Regions from separate parts of the Caballeronia grimmiae genome, predicted to be linked through region 3. Evidence: predicted binding sites of a transcription regulator. Region 3 holds the regulator's gene; each other region holds the start of a gene.
What was found. Region 3 encodes LexA, which represses DNA repair genes until DNA is damaged. Its sites were predicted from a motif close to ACTGTATNNNNATACAGT; they were not measured.
Positions count from the first base shown of each region.

Region 1: LDZ21_RS26590 (CppA family protein) is a predicted target of LexA. The motif match lies at 5,036-5,053, and genes of this name have one in related genera.
Region 2: imuA (translesion DNA synthesis-associated protein ImuA) is a predicted target of LexA. The motif match lies at 2,662-2,679, and genes of this name have one in related genera.

Region 1 covers NZ_CP084275.1:57,710-64,026, forward strand. Annotated here, with positions in the region: gene LDZ21_RS26565 (DNA topoisomerase) at 1-758, shown strand, start outside; gene LDZ21_RS26570 (HD domain-containing protein) at 755-3,346, shown strand; gene LDZ21_RS26575 (hypothetical protein) at 3,351-3,590, shown strand; gene LDZ21_RS26580 (hypothetical protein) at 3,640-4,179, shown strand; gene LDZ21_RS26585 (HAD-IB family hydrolase) at 4,256-4,897, shown strand; gene LDZ21_RS26590 (CppA family protein) at 5,081-5,359, shown strand; gene LDZ21_RS26595 (DUF7673 family protein) at 5,488-5,802, shown strand; gene LDZ21_RS26600 (hypothetical protein) at 6,028-6,192, shown strand.
Region 2 covers NZ_CP084271.1:1,135,644-1,141,960, reverse strand. Annotated here, with positions in the region: gene LDZ21_RS05450 (error-prone DNA polymerase) at 1-201, opposite strand, end outside; gene LDZ21_RS05445 (Y-family DNA polymerase) at 209-1,792, opposite strand; gene imuA (translesion DNA synthesis-associated protein ImuA) at 1,737-2,600, opposite strand; rRNA gene rrf (5S ribosomal RNA) at 2,830-2,943, opposite strand; rRNA gene LDZ21_RS05430 (23S ribosomal RNA) at 3,084-5,966, opposite strand; tRNA gene LDZ21_RS05425 (tRNA-Ala) at 6,247-6,317, opposite strand, start outside.
Region 3 covers NZ_CP084271.1:1,536,807-1,543,123, reverse strand. Annotated here, with positions in the region: gene LDZ21_RS07320 (acyclic terpene utilization AtuA family protein) at 1-932, opposite strand, end outside; gene LDZ21_RS07315 (CitMHS family transporter) at 942-2,246, opposite strand; gene LDZ21_RS07310 (LysR family transcriptional regulator) at 2,347-3,240, shown strand; gene LDZ21_RS07305 (hypothetical protein) at 3,533-3,868, opposite strand; gene lexA (transcriptional repressor LexA) at 3,982-4,650, opposite strand; gene LDZ21_RS07295 (sulfate ABC transporter substrate-binding protein) at 4,895-5,929, shown strand; gene cysT (sulfate ABC transporter permease subunit CysT) at 6,066-6,317, shown strand, end outside.

The DNA.
Region 1 (6,317 bases), on a different replicon from region 3:
AGCTCGACGCCAAATGCCCTCAATGCGGCGGCGAGATCGCGATCGGTGCAAGAACGTTTGACTGCGAATCGGCCTGCGGCTTCCGACTGTGGAAAGAGATTGCAGGGCGTCAACTGAAGCCATCAGAGGCCAATACGTTGCTGACCACGCGCGTGGTCATGAACCTCAATAACTTCATCAGCAACAGCAAAAAGAAGTTCACCGCGTGCCTGCGTCTCAATGACGAGCACAAGGTGGAGTTCTTCTTTGACGAAACTGTAAACACCACCGATGCATCTGGCAATCCGGTGCATTGCCCCGTCTGCGAGAAGCTGATGCGTCGGATTTCCGGTGCTAATGGTCACTTCTGGTCGTGCACTGACCGTGAAAATTGCAAGACGACACTGGATGACAGTGCGGGAAATCCCGTGCCGAAGGTGGCCGCTCAGCCTTGCCCCAAATGCAGCTCAGACATGAACCGCGTCCGGGGAAAGAAAGGTTACTTCTGGTCTTGTACAGATCGGGAAGGCTGCAAAAACACGATGGACGACAAGGACGGTGCCCCGGTGACCAGGCCCGATCCAATTGCGTGTCCGGATTGTGGAGCGCAGATGTTCAGGCGCGAGCGCCGCGATAAGAAGGGCTACTTCTGGGGTTGTAGCGCGTTCAAGAAGGATGGCGGTGGATGCGGCTGCATTTTGCAAGATGACAACGGCAAGCCGGTAATGAAAGCTGGTGCTAGTGCTACCGGTGCCACGAGCGAAGGAGCATTCCTGTGAACTCGAAGAACCGGATCTTCCGGGCCGCACTCATGGTCTTCGGCTTCTGGTGGATCATACTGACCCTGGTCGAGTTCGGCGGCTCGCCGCTCGAAGTGATTCAGAACTGGGGCTACGTGTCCTACTCCCTTGGGTACTGGTTAGCCGGCACCTTGGGCGGCTTCGGCATCGGCGTCTGGCTGATCTGGTTCGAACGAGTTCAGGCGATGAACCGGCTCTACAAGGGCCGGGGCGGCAACGCCGTCAACGGGATATGGTCGACACTCGGTCATGTCCCCATGTTGGCGCCCGCGTCCCCGCGCGTCCCGACTGCTTCTCAGCGCCTTCCGATTCAAAGCAAGATCGTGTCCGGCTGGGTAGAGAAGACCAAGGTCGAACACCCCGAGCATGCGGCATTCTTCCTTGCAGTATGGGATGTGTACTCTGCTCACAAGGGGCACCCGGCAACCCACCGGAAGGGCGGCCATGCAAATCGCCGGTTGTGGGAGCATTGCCTCGCGGTGACCGAGATGGCTCTCCAAGAGGCTGGAGCTTGGACATACGAAGGCGTGCACGCGAAGAAGCGCGGGAAAGCCAAGCGTCTCATCATCGCCAAGCGCAATCCGGAATATGTGTTTGATGCGGCAGACCCGCTGGTGCCGATCATCGCGCTGGCTCACGACTTCGGCAAACTCGAAGCCTATACGATCAACGAAGACGGCAGCATCGCCACGCGCGAAGAAGGGTCGAGTACCGACCACGATGACGACCGCATCTTTCATGACTCGTTGGGCGCCCGGATGCTCGCGCGTCTCCCGGAATATTGGAAGCTGTCTGCACGCGATCGCCGTGCCATCAACCTCGTGATTGGACATTACCATCATCCGAGCGCCTTTCCCGTGGATGAAAATGGCCTCGCAATAGATGACCGGATGTCGGCGTTGATGGAATTCCTGATCTATGTCGACAAAAAAACTGGGCTGATCGAGAGCGGCCGTGATGCCGCGGACGAGGATGACGAAATCACGGAAGAGCAAGCGACCTCTATCTACAACGCCTTTGTTGAAGTGGTCACGGAATTCGGCCGCGTCAACGGCACTGGCGACAAAGCGCGCGATGCCACGTTCAAGATCGGGCAAAAGCACGACGGGCTGATTGTCGTGAAAGAGCTTGAACTCCGGCGCCTCATTCTCGCGAAGCTTGGATGGTCTCTCGACGAGGGCGAATCCCGTTATCGCGTGACCATGAACCTTCTGTTCACGCTGGGCGAGAAGGGGTTGCTCTACGACCAGCACAACGGCATCGATTTTGCGCGCTACCACCCAATGTATGCGGTCTCTTTCCGCAGTAGCAAGAACGGGCAGCATATTTCGACGTGGGAACCTGTCGTCATCTTCAAACCGCTGACGACAACGCCTGAATTTGCGGAGCTAGGTGGCTTGCCGAATTTCGGCTCACGAATGGTGATCAATAAGCCTATCTATACGCACAATCCGGGCATTCGTGATCCCGAGGTGCTTCGTGACCTCGTCCGCCGCGCGTTTGGCGACGACGTAGCCCGTGGTATCAAGATCAGTGGCAGAAGCGAGACCAAGGCGCAAACGAAGTTGCGGCTTGAGAAGGGCCCGGTCGCGACCACCACAGAGCCTGCGGTGACACCTGCCCCAGCCGCGACACCTGCCGCGTCCCCCCCTGTGAACCAGTCTCCGGCGGCTGTTTCGGCGGCTGTTCCGGCTGCTGTTCCGGCCACCGCAGCGGTGAAGACGGCAGCGAACAGCGTATCCGAGAACTCGAGTGCCAACGTCAAAAACCCGGATGCGAGCGCAGTCGCGGCGCCGGTGGACGTGCCTTCCGTCCCAGTGAATGATTCTGAGGCACTCTCAGTAGCCGCGGATGCAGATGAGGATAACAACCACGAGCTCGACGCATCCGATATACCAACGATCGGGGGCGATTCAGACTCCGCTGTTGAGGGTGATTTGCCGACGATCGGACCCGTCGAAGCATCGCACGCTGAAGATCCGTTCGACGATATTCTGCCCAAGGCTGGCGAAGGCGCTGAAGACATGGGCTCGATATTTGATGGCGGAGACTTCGCTGACTTCCCGTCATCCTCAGTGGGTTTAGACGGCACTCCGCCACAGGCCTCAGTGCCAACGGTCGAGGTTCCGCCGGCGCAGCCCGCCGCTGAAGACTTTACCGCTAGCCAGGCTTCGGAACAGCCGCTGATCGTTGACCGGCCGGGGATCGCCATACCCGACGCCGATATGCCGAACGTCCGGAAGAAACAGTCACCCGAGAAGGAGGCTGCCGCGCTCGAAGCCCTGTCTGCGCTAGGAGCGATGACCGATCCGCTGTTATTCAGCAAACGAACACCAAAGGTTAAGCCAGTCAAACGTACCGCGACGAAAACGCTCGAACGGTTGAAGGATCTTATCGCCTCGAAGCAACTGGTCGTATGCGGCAACAGAAATGGCTTCAACTATGTTCTCGCCACTGACATCCCGAAGGTCGCGAGCGACATCGATATCGAGGAACTCGCCAAATCCGCCAAACTGCCAAGCATTGAGCCTCAGCCTGGCGCAATGATGGTCGGCATCCCGGAGTGACCACATGGATACGTTGCTGCGTAGGCCGACAAACGCTCGTGAGCAGATGCCGGAGACCACGGCGTTTATCGATGCGCTTCGCCAGGCATTCGGACGCGAGACCATCGACGACGCGTATAGCAAGGGTAGAAAGAACGGGGAGTTCTGGGCGATCGAAGGGGAATTTGTAGTTGGCCTGCCGCCGACCAGTGTGATCGAAAGGCATTCTCATCGGCTTGCGGAGAACAGTTCGCTTGTCGAGTAGATGCGGCTGTTGTGCATCACACGCACACGGTCAATGAGGAGAATCAACCATGCACTACGCCAGTGAAATCCAACATCTTTCCCGTTTCCTAGCGGCGCGGGGCTTTAAGGCCGAAGTTGTGCCCGGGTCAGTCCCGGGAGAGAGCGCGTCTCTCATTGCTTCGAATGGCAACGTGATCGAGCCGGACGCCGCTCCCGAGGGGGTAGCGGCAGCCGCACATCTGTGGTCCCTACTGCACGATCTGCGCGATAACGTCATCACCAAAGAGGCATTCGACAGTTTCGGCGGGAAGCGCTGCCGAGATCTCGTGCGGAGAGAATGGTCACTGTCGCCCAAGGCGCCGAAACCACAGAAACTGTTAGAGAGTCTCGCGGCGAAGTTGCACGGTGCGAGATTCAAGCTGTCACAACGGCGTACACCGCTTGTTGTGGTCGGAACGCGCAGCATCTGTTGGTTTGGAACGAACCGTGTCTATCGGGTATTCGACGATCACGGTGTTTTCACAACGAAGCAAAAAAAACGTGATTTCCCGTCGGAAGAGGAAGTGTTGAGCTTCTTCGAGTCACAGGGTATCTCTGTAACCCGATGAACCGCCATGCCCCGATGCGCGTCATAGCGCGCTCGGGGCTTTTCTTTTTTTATCCCGCAAAACTTCCATTGCCTGAATGCCATCAGATCAGACAGTAGCCGCGTTCGACTTCGACGGCACCATCACCACCCAGGACTCGCTCAAATCTTTCATACGTCACACAGTGGGACGCACGCGCTTCGCATTGGCCGTTGCTGCCGCGCTGCCGTGGCTAATAGGGGTGCCATTGGGTCTCACCGATCGCGGCAGCGCCAAGGCCCGATTCCTCCGTCATGCTCTGCACGGTGTCTCTGTTGGTGCCTTACAAAGCGCGGCTGAACGCTTCTGCTCGACGCGGCTGTTGGAAATCGTCCGGCCAGAGATGCTTGTTCGAATCCGCGATCATCAATCTCTCGGACACACCGTGGTTATCGTAAGTGCCTCTCCATCGCTTTACCTAGAGATCTGGGCGAGAACCCACGATATCGATACGGTGCTGTCCACAGAGCTCGAGATCGGTGAGCGAGGCTTTTCCGGCCGGCTACTCTCGGCCAATTGCTGGGGACCTGAAAAGGTTCGGCGCCTGACGCGATGGTGGAATTCGATGCCTCCCTCGACACTATATGTGTACGGAGACAGTAGAGGGGACCGAGACATGGCCGCGATCGCTACGTTCGCATGGATTAGAGGAGAGCGGCAGTTACCTGCACTGGCCAACTGGACACAAACGTCGCGTTGACACCCGAAAAGAAAGGCCCGCCAGAAGCAGGCGGGCCGAATCCATATCAGGAGGAGACATGGAGGAGACGGAGTAAGTATAAACCCTCATGCCGACAATACAAGCTACATTTCGCGCCTCATTGATGTTTTGGGCGATACTGTTTATATTTACAGCACTGTGTTTACGTACAGGATAGCGCGAATGGAGCACCTTATCCGTGTGCAAAACGAGCGAGATCGAAAGCTCATGTGCTGGCTGCGGGAACGGGTCAGCGACGAATCGATTACCGCTGCTGCAAAGCGTTGCGGCGGTAGCTCGAAACCATATCTTTCTGCTGTCTGCCGCAAACTCGGACTGACGGCGCCTTCATATCTCTTGCACCGTCACGCAAACCCGAGTCCGATTGCCGAGAAATCGCTTGCAGCGATCCGGGAAATTCTTGCCGCGAAGACGAACGCTCCCGGCCGATCACCTTATTGATCGACTCGACTCGCCGATCTGAGGCTGCCTGGGACCACCGCATTTCCGTCGGGGCAAGCAAACTTTCCTCTAGTTGCCGCGAGTGCTCGTTTCCGCCCATACTCTCCAAAAACGATGAAGGAGAGCGTATGCGCCCCGAACAAATGCTGCCTGCGGAAAAAGAGGCCCTCGAACGACTTTTGGCAATCGCGTCCGGCTACACCGACCAGAGTCGCCGCGTCGCCGATTTCCTGCTGGCATGGTGGAACCCAGCGAACTGCGGCAGCTATGACATTACATCTGGCTGGGGTCTCGACGAGGACATTACAGAGGACGTGTGTACTGTGTTTCGGCTTGCTACGCGTGCAAATAGTTACCCAGACACCCTGGGATACGAATCGCAGTTCGAATCGGTGGTACGCGCATGGCGCCCCGAACTCGTTGACAATAGCGAGGCCGTGTAGACCTTTGCGCACAATCTGGGCGCAAACACCTTGTTTTAGCGAACGCTGCCTGCCCCAAAACGCTACACATCGTTGCTGTTGATTCTTGGCACTTATGGCGTGGTGTTGCGCGCGATCTACCGGATAATATGCTCGTCTATATCTCAGGAAGGCTCTCGGCGCGGTAGCGTCTACCAGAGGAGGTTTCAGCATGTCGCGCTATCTAGAGACGAGCGTAGCGCCATCTTGGCGAAAAAAGTAAAGCAGTTCCGCGAAGATCTAGGCGAGCTGGGTTTCGAGTCCTCGTTTTTTTATCGCTCGCCAGGATCAGCAGAAGCTCCCGTCGCCTATCTGCTGATTGGAGAAACTTCCGGCGACGTAGAGGAAGCGCGCACCGAGAAGGCCCGGTAACGCTGAGTAACAAACGCCGATGAGGTGTTGCGTGGTTCGACGGTCGGTTTCTGTTGCGCGAATTCTGGCCGTGCGCCTTGATCGACCGTCACCGGACGCCCGAAAAACGCAACAGCCCCAAACAT
Region 2 (6,317 bases), 400 kb from region 3:
GTCGGTGATGGCGAGCGCGGTATAACCGTGCTCGAGCGCGGCGAGCGCCAGTTCTTGCGGATGCGACGCGCCGCGCAGGAACGAAAAGTTGCTCAGGCAATGCAATTCGGCGTAACCGGGCAAAAGCGCCGACGCGGACACCGCGCCCGACGAACCGCTGCCTTCGCCGCTCAGACCGATGATGTCGTTCAGATCGTCCATGAGCGCGTCATCCGAAAAATCCGTGCAGGAACCAGGCGCCACTCAATCGCTCGCGATAGAGCCAGAACATGCGGCCGCGATCGTCCGAAGCGACGTAATAATCGCGCTGAACACCGTTGCCGTCCCACCATCCCGCCTCGATGCGCTCCGTGCGGCTGATCAGCTTCAGCGGACGACGGTAGAACGGCCGCTCGTTGCGCAGTTTCAGCGGCTGCGGCGTCTCCAGAATCCACGACGGTCGCGGCTGCGAAGGCACGGCCAGGTCGGGCAGTTCGAGCTGCTCGCCAGGTTCCATGTCCGCCGCTTCCATTTCCTGATCTTCGTCGGGAGCCGCTTCGGCAGGCGCCTCCTTCGGCTTTTTGCCGCGCTTCGGCTTGGCATCGCGCGCGACCTGATAGGGCTCGACTGTCATCGCCGCCTCCGGCCGATGATCCTCCCGCTCGACCAGTTGCACGACGTTTTCGGCGCCCAGCCGCGCACTCAGGCGTTCGAGCAGTTTCGCCATCGATTCGTTATCGGAAGCCGGCATCGGAAACAGCGTGTCGGACGGCGGCGTGTGCTCGCTGACCTTGTCGGCAAGCAGCTTCATCTCGATGACCGGCGCGATGAGCGCCGTCTGATTCAGCTTTTCGCGCAGCAGCCAGAGGATGTGGTCGGCATCGCGCGTCGGCACGGCCCAGGCAATCTGAAGCGTCGAAGTCTTCGGCGCGTTGCGCGCAGCCAGTTCGTGTTCGAGCAGCAGCGCAAACCCGCTGACTGCGGCGTGATGCGCGCTCAGCCAACCGGCCAGTTGCAGCACGAGCCGGCGCGCCGCGAACAGCAAGGCCTCGGCACTATCGACGCGCGCCTGCAATTCGAGCCGCGCTTCGAACGATGCCGGCGCGCAAAACGCCTCGCGAGGATCGGGGGCCTGCCCGTACGCCTGTGCGAGCCACTGCAGAATGCCTTGTCCGAACCGGCGCGCCACGCCTTTACGCGGCAGGCGGCGCAGATCGGCAAGCGTCGAGCAGCCGATCTGTTCGAACACGTTGCCATGCGATTCCGCCGACGGAACGAGCGATACGGGCAAGGCATCGAGAACGCGCACGAGCGTCGTCTCTTTCACGATCCGCACGCGACGCGTCACCCGACGCGTACGCGCGTGCGCGAGCAGCCACGCGCCCCACGCGGTTGGCGCGCACCCTAGACGCGAGGTGAATCCGCAGCCCTTCACCGTGGACGCCACCTTCAATAGCAGCGCGCGCAGTCCGCCAAACAGCCGCGTGCTACCACTGACTTCCAGCAGCACCGTATTGGCGTGCGCAAGCACGACCTTCGGCGTAAATGCGAGCAAGGCCAGCGCGACAGCTTCGAGCGCGCGCTGCTCCTCGCTGATATCGACCGCAAGCAGCGTCAGGCGCGGCGCCAGCGCGAACGCGTGCGAGCGTGTGCTGCCGGGCCGCACGCCAAGCCGAAACGCGATGAGATCGGGCAGCAGAATGCGCGCGTGATCGGCAAGCGCAAAGCAAGGCTCGTCGATGGCGTCTGCCGCGTGGTCATTGCCCGTCGGCCTCGCTCCAGGCGAAATCGAACTCGCCGATGCGGATGGCATCGATGGCGGCCTGACTGCTTCGAGCGATAAAAGCGGCAATGTCACCGCTATCCACAACATGATTGACCTCTCGTGCTTTCCTTTGCTGGCTCGCGCGTCGCAGATGCTCGGGCAACGCTGGCAACTGCAACGGCAGGCGCAGCTGCAATGGCTTTCCCAGCAGCGGACCACGCCGCTTGATGATGTCGATTTCCAGCATGACAGCCTGCATCCATTCGCGGCGGTTCATCGTCTGCGCGGCAGGCGGCAATATCGGCTTGCAAACCATGCGCAGCGGCGCGGCGGAAGATTGCTTCGCGGCATTGAGCGGGCGAAACAAAAACGCCAGCGATTGAGACTCCTGGGCCGCCACCTGCAGCCGGCGCAAGGCTTCAGGACGCGCCTTGGGCAGCCAGATCAACACCGCGCCGATGCCCTCCTGCTTCAGCGACTGCTCCGCGGCCCAAAGCACCTGTTCATCGGCCGCTCTGACCCAGACCAGCTTGTTCGTTGCGATGTGCATTGCCCGGAAGGCGGCGAAGTTGGGCATCCACGGCGGCGCGACGAATACGACGGATCGGCTTTGAGTGGTCGTCAGCTCTCGAAGCGAGCGTGCAAGCAGTCTGATTTCACCGACGCCGCTCTCTTCGATCAGCACCTCGGTGACGGAGCCGGGCAGCCAGCCTGCGCCAGGCAAAACGCGATCGAGCAAGCGATAACCGCTCGAGATAACGTTTGGATGCGACGTGCTGAACTGCTCGCCTTGCCAAAGCTGCTGCTGCAAGCGGGCAGTCAGTTCGAAATCGAGCAATGAAAGTGCGGCACCCATGAGTTCCCGTTCGAAATTGGACGGGGCCGCTCATGCGTGACACGTGACGGCCTCTAGCTATACTGTATATTTATACAGTATTTCGAGGCGAATGGTAACTGCGAAGGGGCTGATAGGAGCGGAGTCTAGGAGCGCGAGCGATGAAGGGGACCTGTGATATCGCGTAAATTGCGCCCCAACGCAAAAACCCCACCTTTGCGGGGTGGGGTTTTTGTTTTTAGCATGAGGAGCCTGACGATTACCTACTTTCACACGGGCAATCCGCACTATCATCGGCGTGGAGTCGTTTCACGGTCCTGTTCGGGATGGGAAGGGGTGGTACCGACTCGCTATGGTCATCAGGCATGACTTGTTGTTGCGCGCCTTGTGGGGCGCACAACCAATCTGGGAAGAAGCAGTAATGAATTCGGGTGGTGACTGTGGCACAGTCGCTTACTCAACCAGCGGTGCATCCCCTGCGGGGATCGGAAACACACTGGTTATAGGATCAAGCCTTACGGGCAATTAGTATCAGTTAGCTCAATGCATTACTGCACTTACACACCTGACCTATCAACGTCCTGGTCTGGAACGACCCTTCAAGGGGCTCGAAGCCCCGGGGATATCTCATCTTAAGGCGAGTTTCCCGCTTAGATGCTTTCAGCGGTTATCTCTTCCGAACATAGCTACCCGGCGATGCCACTGGCGTGACAACCGGTACACCAGAGGTTCGTCCACTCCGGTCCTCTCGTACTAGGAGCAGCCCCCTTCAAATATCCAACGCCCACGGCAGATAGGGACCAAACTGTCTCACGACGTTTTAAACCCAGCTCACGTACCTCTTTAAATGGCGAACAGCCATACCCTTGGGACCGGCTACAGCCCCAGGATGAGATGAGCCGACATCGAGGTGCCAAACACCGCCGTCGATATGAACTCTTGGGCGGTATCAGCCTGTTATCCCCAGAGTACCTTTTATCCGTTGAGCGATGGCCCTTCCATACAGAACCACCGGATCACTATGACCTGCTTTCGCACCTGCTCGACTTGTCGGTCTCGCAGTTAAGCACGCTTATGCCATTGCACTATCAGCACGATTTCCGACCGTACCTAGCGTACCTTCGTACTCCTCCGTTACACTTTGGGAGGAGACCGCCCCAGTCAAACTGCCTACCATGCACTGTCCCCGATCCGGATCACGGACCAAGGTTAGAACCTCAAACAAACCAGGGTGGTATTTCAAGGACGGCTCCACGGAAACTGGCGTTCCCGCTTCATAGCCTCCCACCTATCCTACACAGATCGGTTCAAAGTCCAATGCAAAGCTACAGTAAAGGTTCATGGGGTCTTTCCGTCTAGCCGCGGGGAGATTGCATCATCACAAACACTTCAACTTCGCTGAGTCTCGGGAGGAGACAGTGTGGCCATCGTTACGCCATTCGTGCAGGTCGGAACTTACCCGACAAGGAATTTCGCTACCTTAGGACCGTTATAGTTACGGCCGCCGTTTACCGGGACTTCAATCAAGAGCTTGCACCCCATCATTTAATCTTCCGGCACCGGGCAGGCGTCACACCCTATACGTCCACTTTCGTGTTTGCAGAGTGCTGTGTTTTTATTAAACAGTCGCAGCCACCAGTTTATTGCAACCTCTTCACCCTCCTGGCGCAGGCCAGTCAAGCTACAGAGGCGTACCTTATCCCGAAGTTACGGTACCAATTTGCCGAGTTCCTTCTCCCGAGTTCTCTCAAGCGCCTTAGAATACTCATCTCGCCCACCTGTGTCGGTTTGCGGTACGGTCACTATTAGACTGAAGCTTAGAGGCTTTTCTTGGAACCACTTCCAATTGCTTCGCTTCCGAAGAAGCTCGCGCCACGCCCTTGAATTACGCACCCGGATTTGCCTAAGTGCCTTCTCCAACGCAGCGACCGGGACTTCCAACACCCGGACAACCTTCCGCGATCCGTCCCCCCATCGCATCTAACAATGGTGCAGGAATATTGACCTGCTTCCCATCAGCTACGCATTTCTGCCTCGCCTTAGGGGCCGACTCACCCTACGCCGATGAACGTTGCGTAGGAAACCTTGGGCTTACGGCGAGGGGGCTTTTCACCCCCTTTATCGCTACTCATGTCAGCATTCGCACTTCCGATACCTCCAGCACGCTTTTCAACGCACCTTCGCAGGCTTACGGAACGCTCTCCTACCACACGTACTTGCGTACGTATCCGCAGCTTCGGTGACTGGCTTGAGCCCCGTTACATCTTCCGCGCAGGACGACTCGATCAGTGAGCTATTACGCTTTCTTTAAAGGGTGGCTGCTTCTAAGCCAACCTCCTGACTGTTTTAGCCTTCCCACTTCGTTTCCCACTTAGCCAATCTTTGGGACCTTAGCTGGCGGTCTGGGTTGTTTCCCTCTTGACACCGGACGTTAGCACCCGATGTCTGTCTCCCGTGATTGCACTCTTCGGTATTCGGAGTTTGCTATGGCGTAGTAATCCGCAATGGACCCCACAACCATGACAGTGCTCTACCCCCGAAGGTGATACACGAGGCACTACCTAAATAGTTTTCGGAGAGAACCAGCTATTTCCAAGTTTGTTTAGCCTTTCACCCCTATCCACAGCTCATCCCCTAACTTTTCAACGTTAGTGGGTTCGGTCCTCCAGTACGTGTTACCGCACCTTCAACCTGGCCATGGATAGATCACTTGGTTTCGGGTCTACGCCCAGCAACTGATCGCCCTATTCGGACTCGCTTTCGCTACGCCTGCCTTAATCAGTTAAGCTCGCTACTGAACGTAAGTCGCTGACCCATTATACAAAAGGTACGCCGTCACCCCTTGCGAGGCTCCGACTGTTTGTATGCATGCGGTTTCAGGATCTATTTCACTCCCCTCCCGGGGTTCTTTTCGCCTTTCCCTCACGGTACTGGTTCACTATCGGTCGATCACGAGTATTTAGCCTTGGAGGATGGTCCCCCCATCTTCAGACAGGATTTCACGTGTCCCGCCCTACTTGTCGTACCCCTAGTTCTTCCACGCTGCTTTCGCTTACAGGGCTATCACCTGCTATGGCCGCACTTTCCAGAGCGTTCAGCTAACAATGCAGATAAAGAGTACAGGCTCTTCCCATTTCGCTCGCCACTACTTTGGGAATCTCGGTTGATTTCTTTTCCTGCGGTTACTTAGATGTTTCAGTTCACCGCGTTCGCTTCTCGTGACCTATGTATTCAGTCACGGATGACCCATACGGGCCGGGTTTCCCCATTCGGACATCTCCGGATCAAAGCTTGTTTGCCAGCTCCCCGGAGCTTTTCGCAGGCTACCGCGTCCTTCATCGCCTGTGATCGCCAAGGCATCCACCACATGCACTTGTTCGCTTGACCCTATAACGAGTGTGTCTCTCTCGAGCGCACCCGCCATAGGCTGAGTATTCGCGTTGTGCCGTATTCCAAGTCATCATTAAGATCACTTTTCATACTTGATACAATCACTACCCTGAGTACCTACTCACGCCCATCTCTAAGCGCTTTCGCTACTCTCTTTACTACTTCTTCCAGATTGTTAAAGAACGTTTAGCCGACAAGCGTAATTCACTACTTGCGACATCAACTGGCTATAGTCGCCAATGCGCAGCACTCATCCGAGCGCTGTGCATTGAGGACTTGGTGGAGGATGACGGGATCGAACCGACGACCCCCTGCTTGCAAAGCAGGTGCTCTCCCAGCTGAGCTAAT
Region 3 (6,317 bases):
TTTAGCGTATCCGTGCGCGCATTGCCGCGCCCGCCCGAGACGCGCACGCGGTCTCGCGCCTCCCGCCTCACGCGCACTTGCGTAAAGTCCGCGACGACGTCCGGCTGGTAGTAGCGCGCCGGATCGTGAATCTCGTAGAGCAGTTGTTCCTTGCACGTCGCCTCGGTCACGGCGCCGCCCGCATGTGGCACCTTCGTCACGATGATCGAACCGTCCGCGCTCACCTCGCCGAGCGGAAATCCGAGCCGCGCGAGATTGCCGACATCCTTGTAACCGGGATCGGCGAAGTAGCCGCCCGTCACCTGTCCCGCGCATTCGAGCAGATGCCCGACCACGGTCGCCTGCCCGAGCGTGTTCCAGTCGTCCATGTTCCAGCCGAATTCGTGGATGAGCGGCGCCGTGAACAACGACGGGTCCGCGACGCGCCCCGTCAACACGATATCCGCGCCCGCTGCAAGCGCGCCGACGATAGGCGCGGCGCCGAGATACGCATTGGCCGATACGATGCGTTGTGCATACGCGCGAACGTCGTCGCCCGATTCCTCGAAGCGCAGGTTCGCGCGCAGGACGACGTCGAGCACGTCGTCGCCGGTGACCGCGGCGATCTTGAGGCCATCGAGCCCGAGTTCGCGGGCGATCTGCGCGGTTTTGCGCGCGGCCGCACGAGGATTGGCCGCGCCCATGTTCGAGATGATGCGCACGCCGTTCTTCACCGCGACGGGCAGCACTGCGCGCATGCGCGCTTCGAGCAGCGGGTCGTAACCGAGATCGGGATTGTTGCGGCGCGCCTGCTGGGCGATAGCGATCGTGCGTTCGGCAAGGCATTCGAACACGAGATAGTCGAGCGCGCCATGTTCGGCCAGTTCGACCGCAGGCTCGATGCGATCGCCCGAATAGCCCGCGCCCGCGCCGATTCTGATGATGTCTTTCATGGTTCGTCCTTACAGCGGAAACACGCCCAGCACGACGCACGCGATCGTCATGACGATCGACGCGCCGAACAGCAGCGGGAACGTGAACTTCTGATGATCCGCGAGATCGATGCCGCACAGTCCGACGACGAGAAACGTCGCGGGCGTGAGCGGGCTCACGGGAAAGCCGGTCGTCATCTGGCCGAGCAGCGCGGCCTGGCCGACATGCACCGGCGCCACGCCGAGCTGCGACGCAACTTCGGCGACCACGGGCAGCACGCCGAAATAGAACGAATCGGGATCGAAGAGCATCGACAGAGGCATCGACACCAGACCGAGCGCGACGGGAATGTGCCCGGCAAGCGCGGGCGGCACGAAGCCGACGGCTGCCTGCGCCATCGCCTTCAGCATGCCGGTGCCCTGCATGATGCCGGTGAACACGCCGGCCGCGAGCAGAATGCCGGCCATCATCAGCGCGGCGCGCGCGTGCGCATCGATGCGCTTTCTCTGCATGTCGACATTCGGGTAATTCACCATCAGCGCGATGCACAGTCCGACCATGAACATGATCGCGGGCGGAATCTTCTCGCCCATGACGACCATCGTGCCGAGCACGACGATCGTCAGCACGATGTTGAACCAGAAGTTCTTCGGACGGCGCAGCGCTTCTTCCTCGGGCGTGAGCTTACGTTCGGGCATCGGAATCGAACCGGTCGCGCTCGAATAGCCGAGGCGCTTCTCCTCGCGGCGGCCGAGCCACCACGCCATGCCGAACACGAACACGAGGCCAATAGCCTGCACCGGAATGAGCGGGTTGAAGAGCGATGAAATCGGCAGATGCAGCGACGCCGATGCGCGGATCATCGGCCCCGTCCATGGCAGAAAGTTGATGCCCGCCGCCATCGACACCGCCGCGGCGAGCACGCGCTTGTCCATGTTCAGGCGTTCGTACAGCGGCAGCATCGCGGGGATCGTCACGAGAAAACACACCGCGCCAGAGCCGTCGAGGTGGATGAGGAGCGCGAGCAGCGTCGTGCCCATCACGATGCGCGTCGGTTTGGTGCCCACCGCGCGCAGGATGCGGTCGATGATCGGGTCGAGCGTGCCCGCATCCGTAATCGTGCCGAAATAGAGGATCGCAAACACGAACATGCCAACGACAGGCGCGAGGTTCTTCAATCCGTCGATGACGAATTTGCTGGTCTGCAATCCGAATCCGCCAATCAGCGACGCCGCGATCGGCACGATGATCAGCGCCACGAGCGGCGACATGCGTTTGGAAAGAATCGCCCCGAGCAGGACGACGATGGTGGCGAGGCCGAGTAACGGCAGCATGTGTCTGTCTCCGAATCTTGTTTTTTGATGAGGCCCAGAGTAAGTTCGAAGCAGCGATCACACAATTGAAATGATTTGATCGCAGCTATCACGAACCATAATGGATCTCAATCTTCGCGATATTCGCGCACTCGTCGCCGTGGCCGAGGCGGGAAGCTTCACTCGGGCGGCCGAGCGGCTGCATCTGTCGCAACCCGCACTTACTGTGCAGATACGCCGGCTGGAAGAAGCGGTCGGCGCGCGCCTGTTCGATCGCAACAGCCGCAATGTCGCGCTGACGACGACGGGCCGCGAGCTTTTGCCGCTGCTGCGCAAATCTCTGCGCGACATGGAAAACGTGCTGCGTGACGCCCGCGCACTGGGCGAAGGCGAGAGCGGCACCATCCGCATCGCGTGCCTGCCGACTTTTGCGGCGAGTGCGTTGCCGGAATTAATCATCGGCACGAAACACGATGTGCCGCGCGTCACGTTCCAGATTCGCGACGTCGTAGCAAGCACCGTCAACGCGCTCGTGCGCGAGGAAGAAGTTGATATCGGGCTCACCGGGGGGGACGTGCTCGACCCGATGCTTGAGGTCCTGCATGCCGGTGTGGACCGGCTCGTCGTCGTTTGTCCGGGCGAGCATCCGTTCGCGAGCATGCGTCGAATCGGCGTGAGCGATCTCGCGCAGGTTCCGCTCGTGCTGACCGCACCGGGGACAAGCGTGCGCGCGGTTGTCGATGCCGCGCTTAGCCAGTGGAGCGGGCCGCTCGTTATTGCGTGCGAACCCACGTATATGATGACCGCCGTCGCGATGGTGCGCGCGGGCCTGGGCGTGACGATCCTGCCCGAGACCGCGCGAGAAGTGCGCGCCGAACCTGGGCTCGTCAGCAAAGAGATCAACGATCCAGCGTTCGTGCGGTCGATTGCGATCGTGAAGAAACGAGGCAGAACGTTGCCGTCGATCACCGACAAGTTCGTGCAACTGATGCGTCACAGCGTTAGGACGCGGTGAGCCGATTCCGGCTTTGCGCCGGGCTGAGACTTAAGCAGTCGCCAGGCCTGAATAGCCTAGTAACAACTGGATGGTTCGGAAATCTTTGGCTCACTCCAGCAGATGAGTTGCAGAGGCATGACGCGATGGATGTTCCCTACCACCGGCGTAGACCGTCATTGACTGCACTCACGACCAAAGATGAGTGACAGTTCTCGCATAACCCTCTAGGCGACGAGCGTCGTTCAAACTCCGATTGAGCACGCCGGCGCGAGAACCATCCCGAAGCCGCCGTCCGGTCAACCCGCGACGCTCACGCCAGAAAACCGCCCGCCACGCCCGCCCGTTCCTCGTCGATGCAGCGGTCGAGCATGCGCGACACCTCGCTGATCTTGCCGACCATGATGACGCGCGATTCGCTGCGATACACCCGTACCGGCGCGCGCTGCGCCGGTTCCGCATGAACCGTCTTCACGAGCGACACGCGGGCGAACGCCGGCTGGCGAGACGGCAGCACCGGCATTTCATCGAACAGATCGGGCGTGGCTTCGGTATGCGGACGCGCCGCGACGCCGCAGGGAATCAATGCACGCAGATGACGCAGGCGGCCAAACTGGCGGAAGGGCAACAAACGGGCAAAACGTTCCATGATGACTCTCCAGGCGATAGGACGCACCGCGGCGAGCCGGGAACGGCTGCCGTCATGCTTTGATGTACTCGAAACGCGCCGCGTCGTGCGTGGCGTGAGATGAAGCGGGCGCGCTAGAACTCGCCCGAGCGGATCAGACCGACCGCAATGCCTTCGAGCGCGAACTCACCGCTGCCGGAGCGCACGAAGATATTCTCGTAGTCCGGGTTCTCCGCGATGAGTTCGACGCCGTCCGTATGACGCTTCCAGCGCTTGACGGTGACGTCGTCGCCCAGACGCGCAACGACGATCTGCCCGTCCTTCGCTTCCGTGCGCTTCTGCACCGCGAGCAGGTCGCCATCGAGAATGCCGGCGTCGCGCATGGACAGCCCGCGCACCTTCAGCAGATAGTCCGGCTTGCTGGAAAAGAGCGCCGGGTCGCACGCGTAATGCTGCGAGATGTGCTCTTGCGCGAGGATCGGACTGCCGGCTGCGACCCGGCCGACGAGCGGCAGCGACAACTGCATGATGCTCGGATGCGGCAAGGTGAGCTGATGCGGCAACTCGTCCGGCTGTACGGCTTCGCCAATCAGCCGGATGCCGCGCGACGATCCCGCCGCCAGTTCGATCACGCCTTTGCGCGCCAGCGCCCGAAGATGCTCCTCGGCGGAATTGGCCGAACTGAAGCCAAGCTCCGCGGCAATCTCCGCGCGGGTGGGCGGGAAGCCGGTGCGCTCGATGGCGCGCTGCAAGAGTTCGAAGACTTCCTGCTGGCGAGCGGTAAGTTTTGAAGTTCTAGTCACTGGCTGGCCCCTGCTGCGCTGTATGGATGAACAGATGACTGTATTTTTATACAGTATTTCGCGCTTTTCAAGCATTACTTTAACTTCGTCGCGGAAGCGCCCGGAATTGGCCTTCGCAGGCGGAACGCAGCAGCAACAGCGCCGTTAGCACGATTCGATATAAAAAGATGAGAAACGATTATTTCTAATCATATAGCCGCGCCGATAGACTGATTCCGTCAATGGATAAGACGGAGAACGGGGAATGCAAAGCACGAAAGCGGGATTGGGGACCAAGGCGAGAAAGCTCTTCGCGGCGTTCGCGGTGACGGCGGCGACGGCGGCCATCAGCGTCCACGCTCATGCTCAAACCGCGTTTCTGAACGTGTCGTACGATCCGACGCGCGAGCTATATCAGGATTTCAACCAGGCGTTTGCGAAGAAGTGGAAGGCGGAGACGGGCGAGACCGTCACGTTCAAGCAGTCGCATGGCGGTTCCGGCGGCCAGGCACGCGCGGTCCTCGATGGCCTTCAGGCCGATGTCGTCACGCTCGCACTGGCCTACGACATCGACGCGCTCGCCGGCAAGGGACTCGTCAACGGCGACTGGCAGAAGCGCCTGCCGGACAATGCGTCGCCGTACACATCGACGATCGTGTTTCTCGTGCGCAAGGGTAATCCGAAGCACATCAAGGACTGGGACGATCTGGCGAAGCCGGGCGTCTCCATCGTCACGCCGAACCCCAAGACCTCGGGCGGCGCACGCTGGAACTATCTGGCCGCGTGGGCGTATGCGCAGCACAAGCCGGGCGGCAACGAGCAGAGCGCGAAGGACTTCGTCTCGAAGCTCTACAAGAACGCAGGCGTGCTCGATTCGGGCGCACGCGGCGCGACGACGAGCTTTGTGCAGCGCGGGCAGGGCGACGTGCTGATCGCGTGGGAGAACGAGGCGTTCCTGTCGCTCAAGGAGTTCGGCCCGGACAAGTTCGAGATCGTCGTGCCGTCGGTGAGCATTCTGGCCGAGCCGCCGGTCGCGGTGGTCGACAAGGTCGTCGACAAGCACGGCACGCGCAAGCTCGCCGAGGCGTATCTGAAGTATCTGTATAGCGACGAAGGCCAGCAGATCGCGGCGCGCAACTTTTATCGTCCGCGCTCGAAAACGGTCCCGGCCGATCTCATCAAGCAGTTTCCGAAGCTGAAGCTCTACACCATCGACGATACCTTCGGCGGCTGGACGAAGGCGCAAAAGACGCACTTCGCGGACGGCGGCGTGTTCGATTCGATCTACCAGCCGCAGTAACGGCAATGAGCAGGGCGGCCCGATGATGGAGCATCGAGCCGATTGAAGCGACGACAAGCGGCGCGCCATGACGCCGCTGTACGCACATGCAGCAACGAGCGCCCGCCCCGGCGCACTGGAACAGGATGATTCACGCATGAGCACTTTCAACCTGCGCAAGCCAAGCGCGCTGCCGGGCTTCGGCCTGACGCTCGGCATTACGCTCGCGTATCTGAGCCTTATCGTGCTCATACCGCTTGCAGCCACCTTTGCCAAGACGGCGACGCTCGACTGGGCGCAATTCGTGCGCGCGGTGACGTCGCCGCGCGTGCTGGCGTCGTACCGGCTGACGTTCTTCGCCGCGCTCGGCGGGGCGCTCATCAATGCGGTGTTCGGCTTTCTCGTCGCG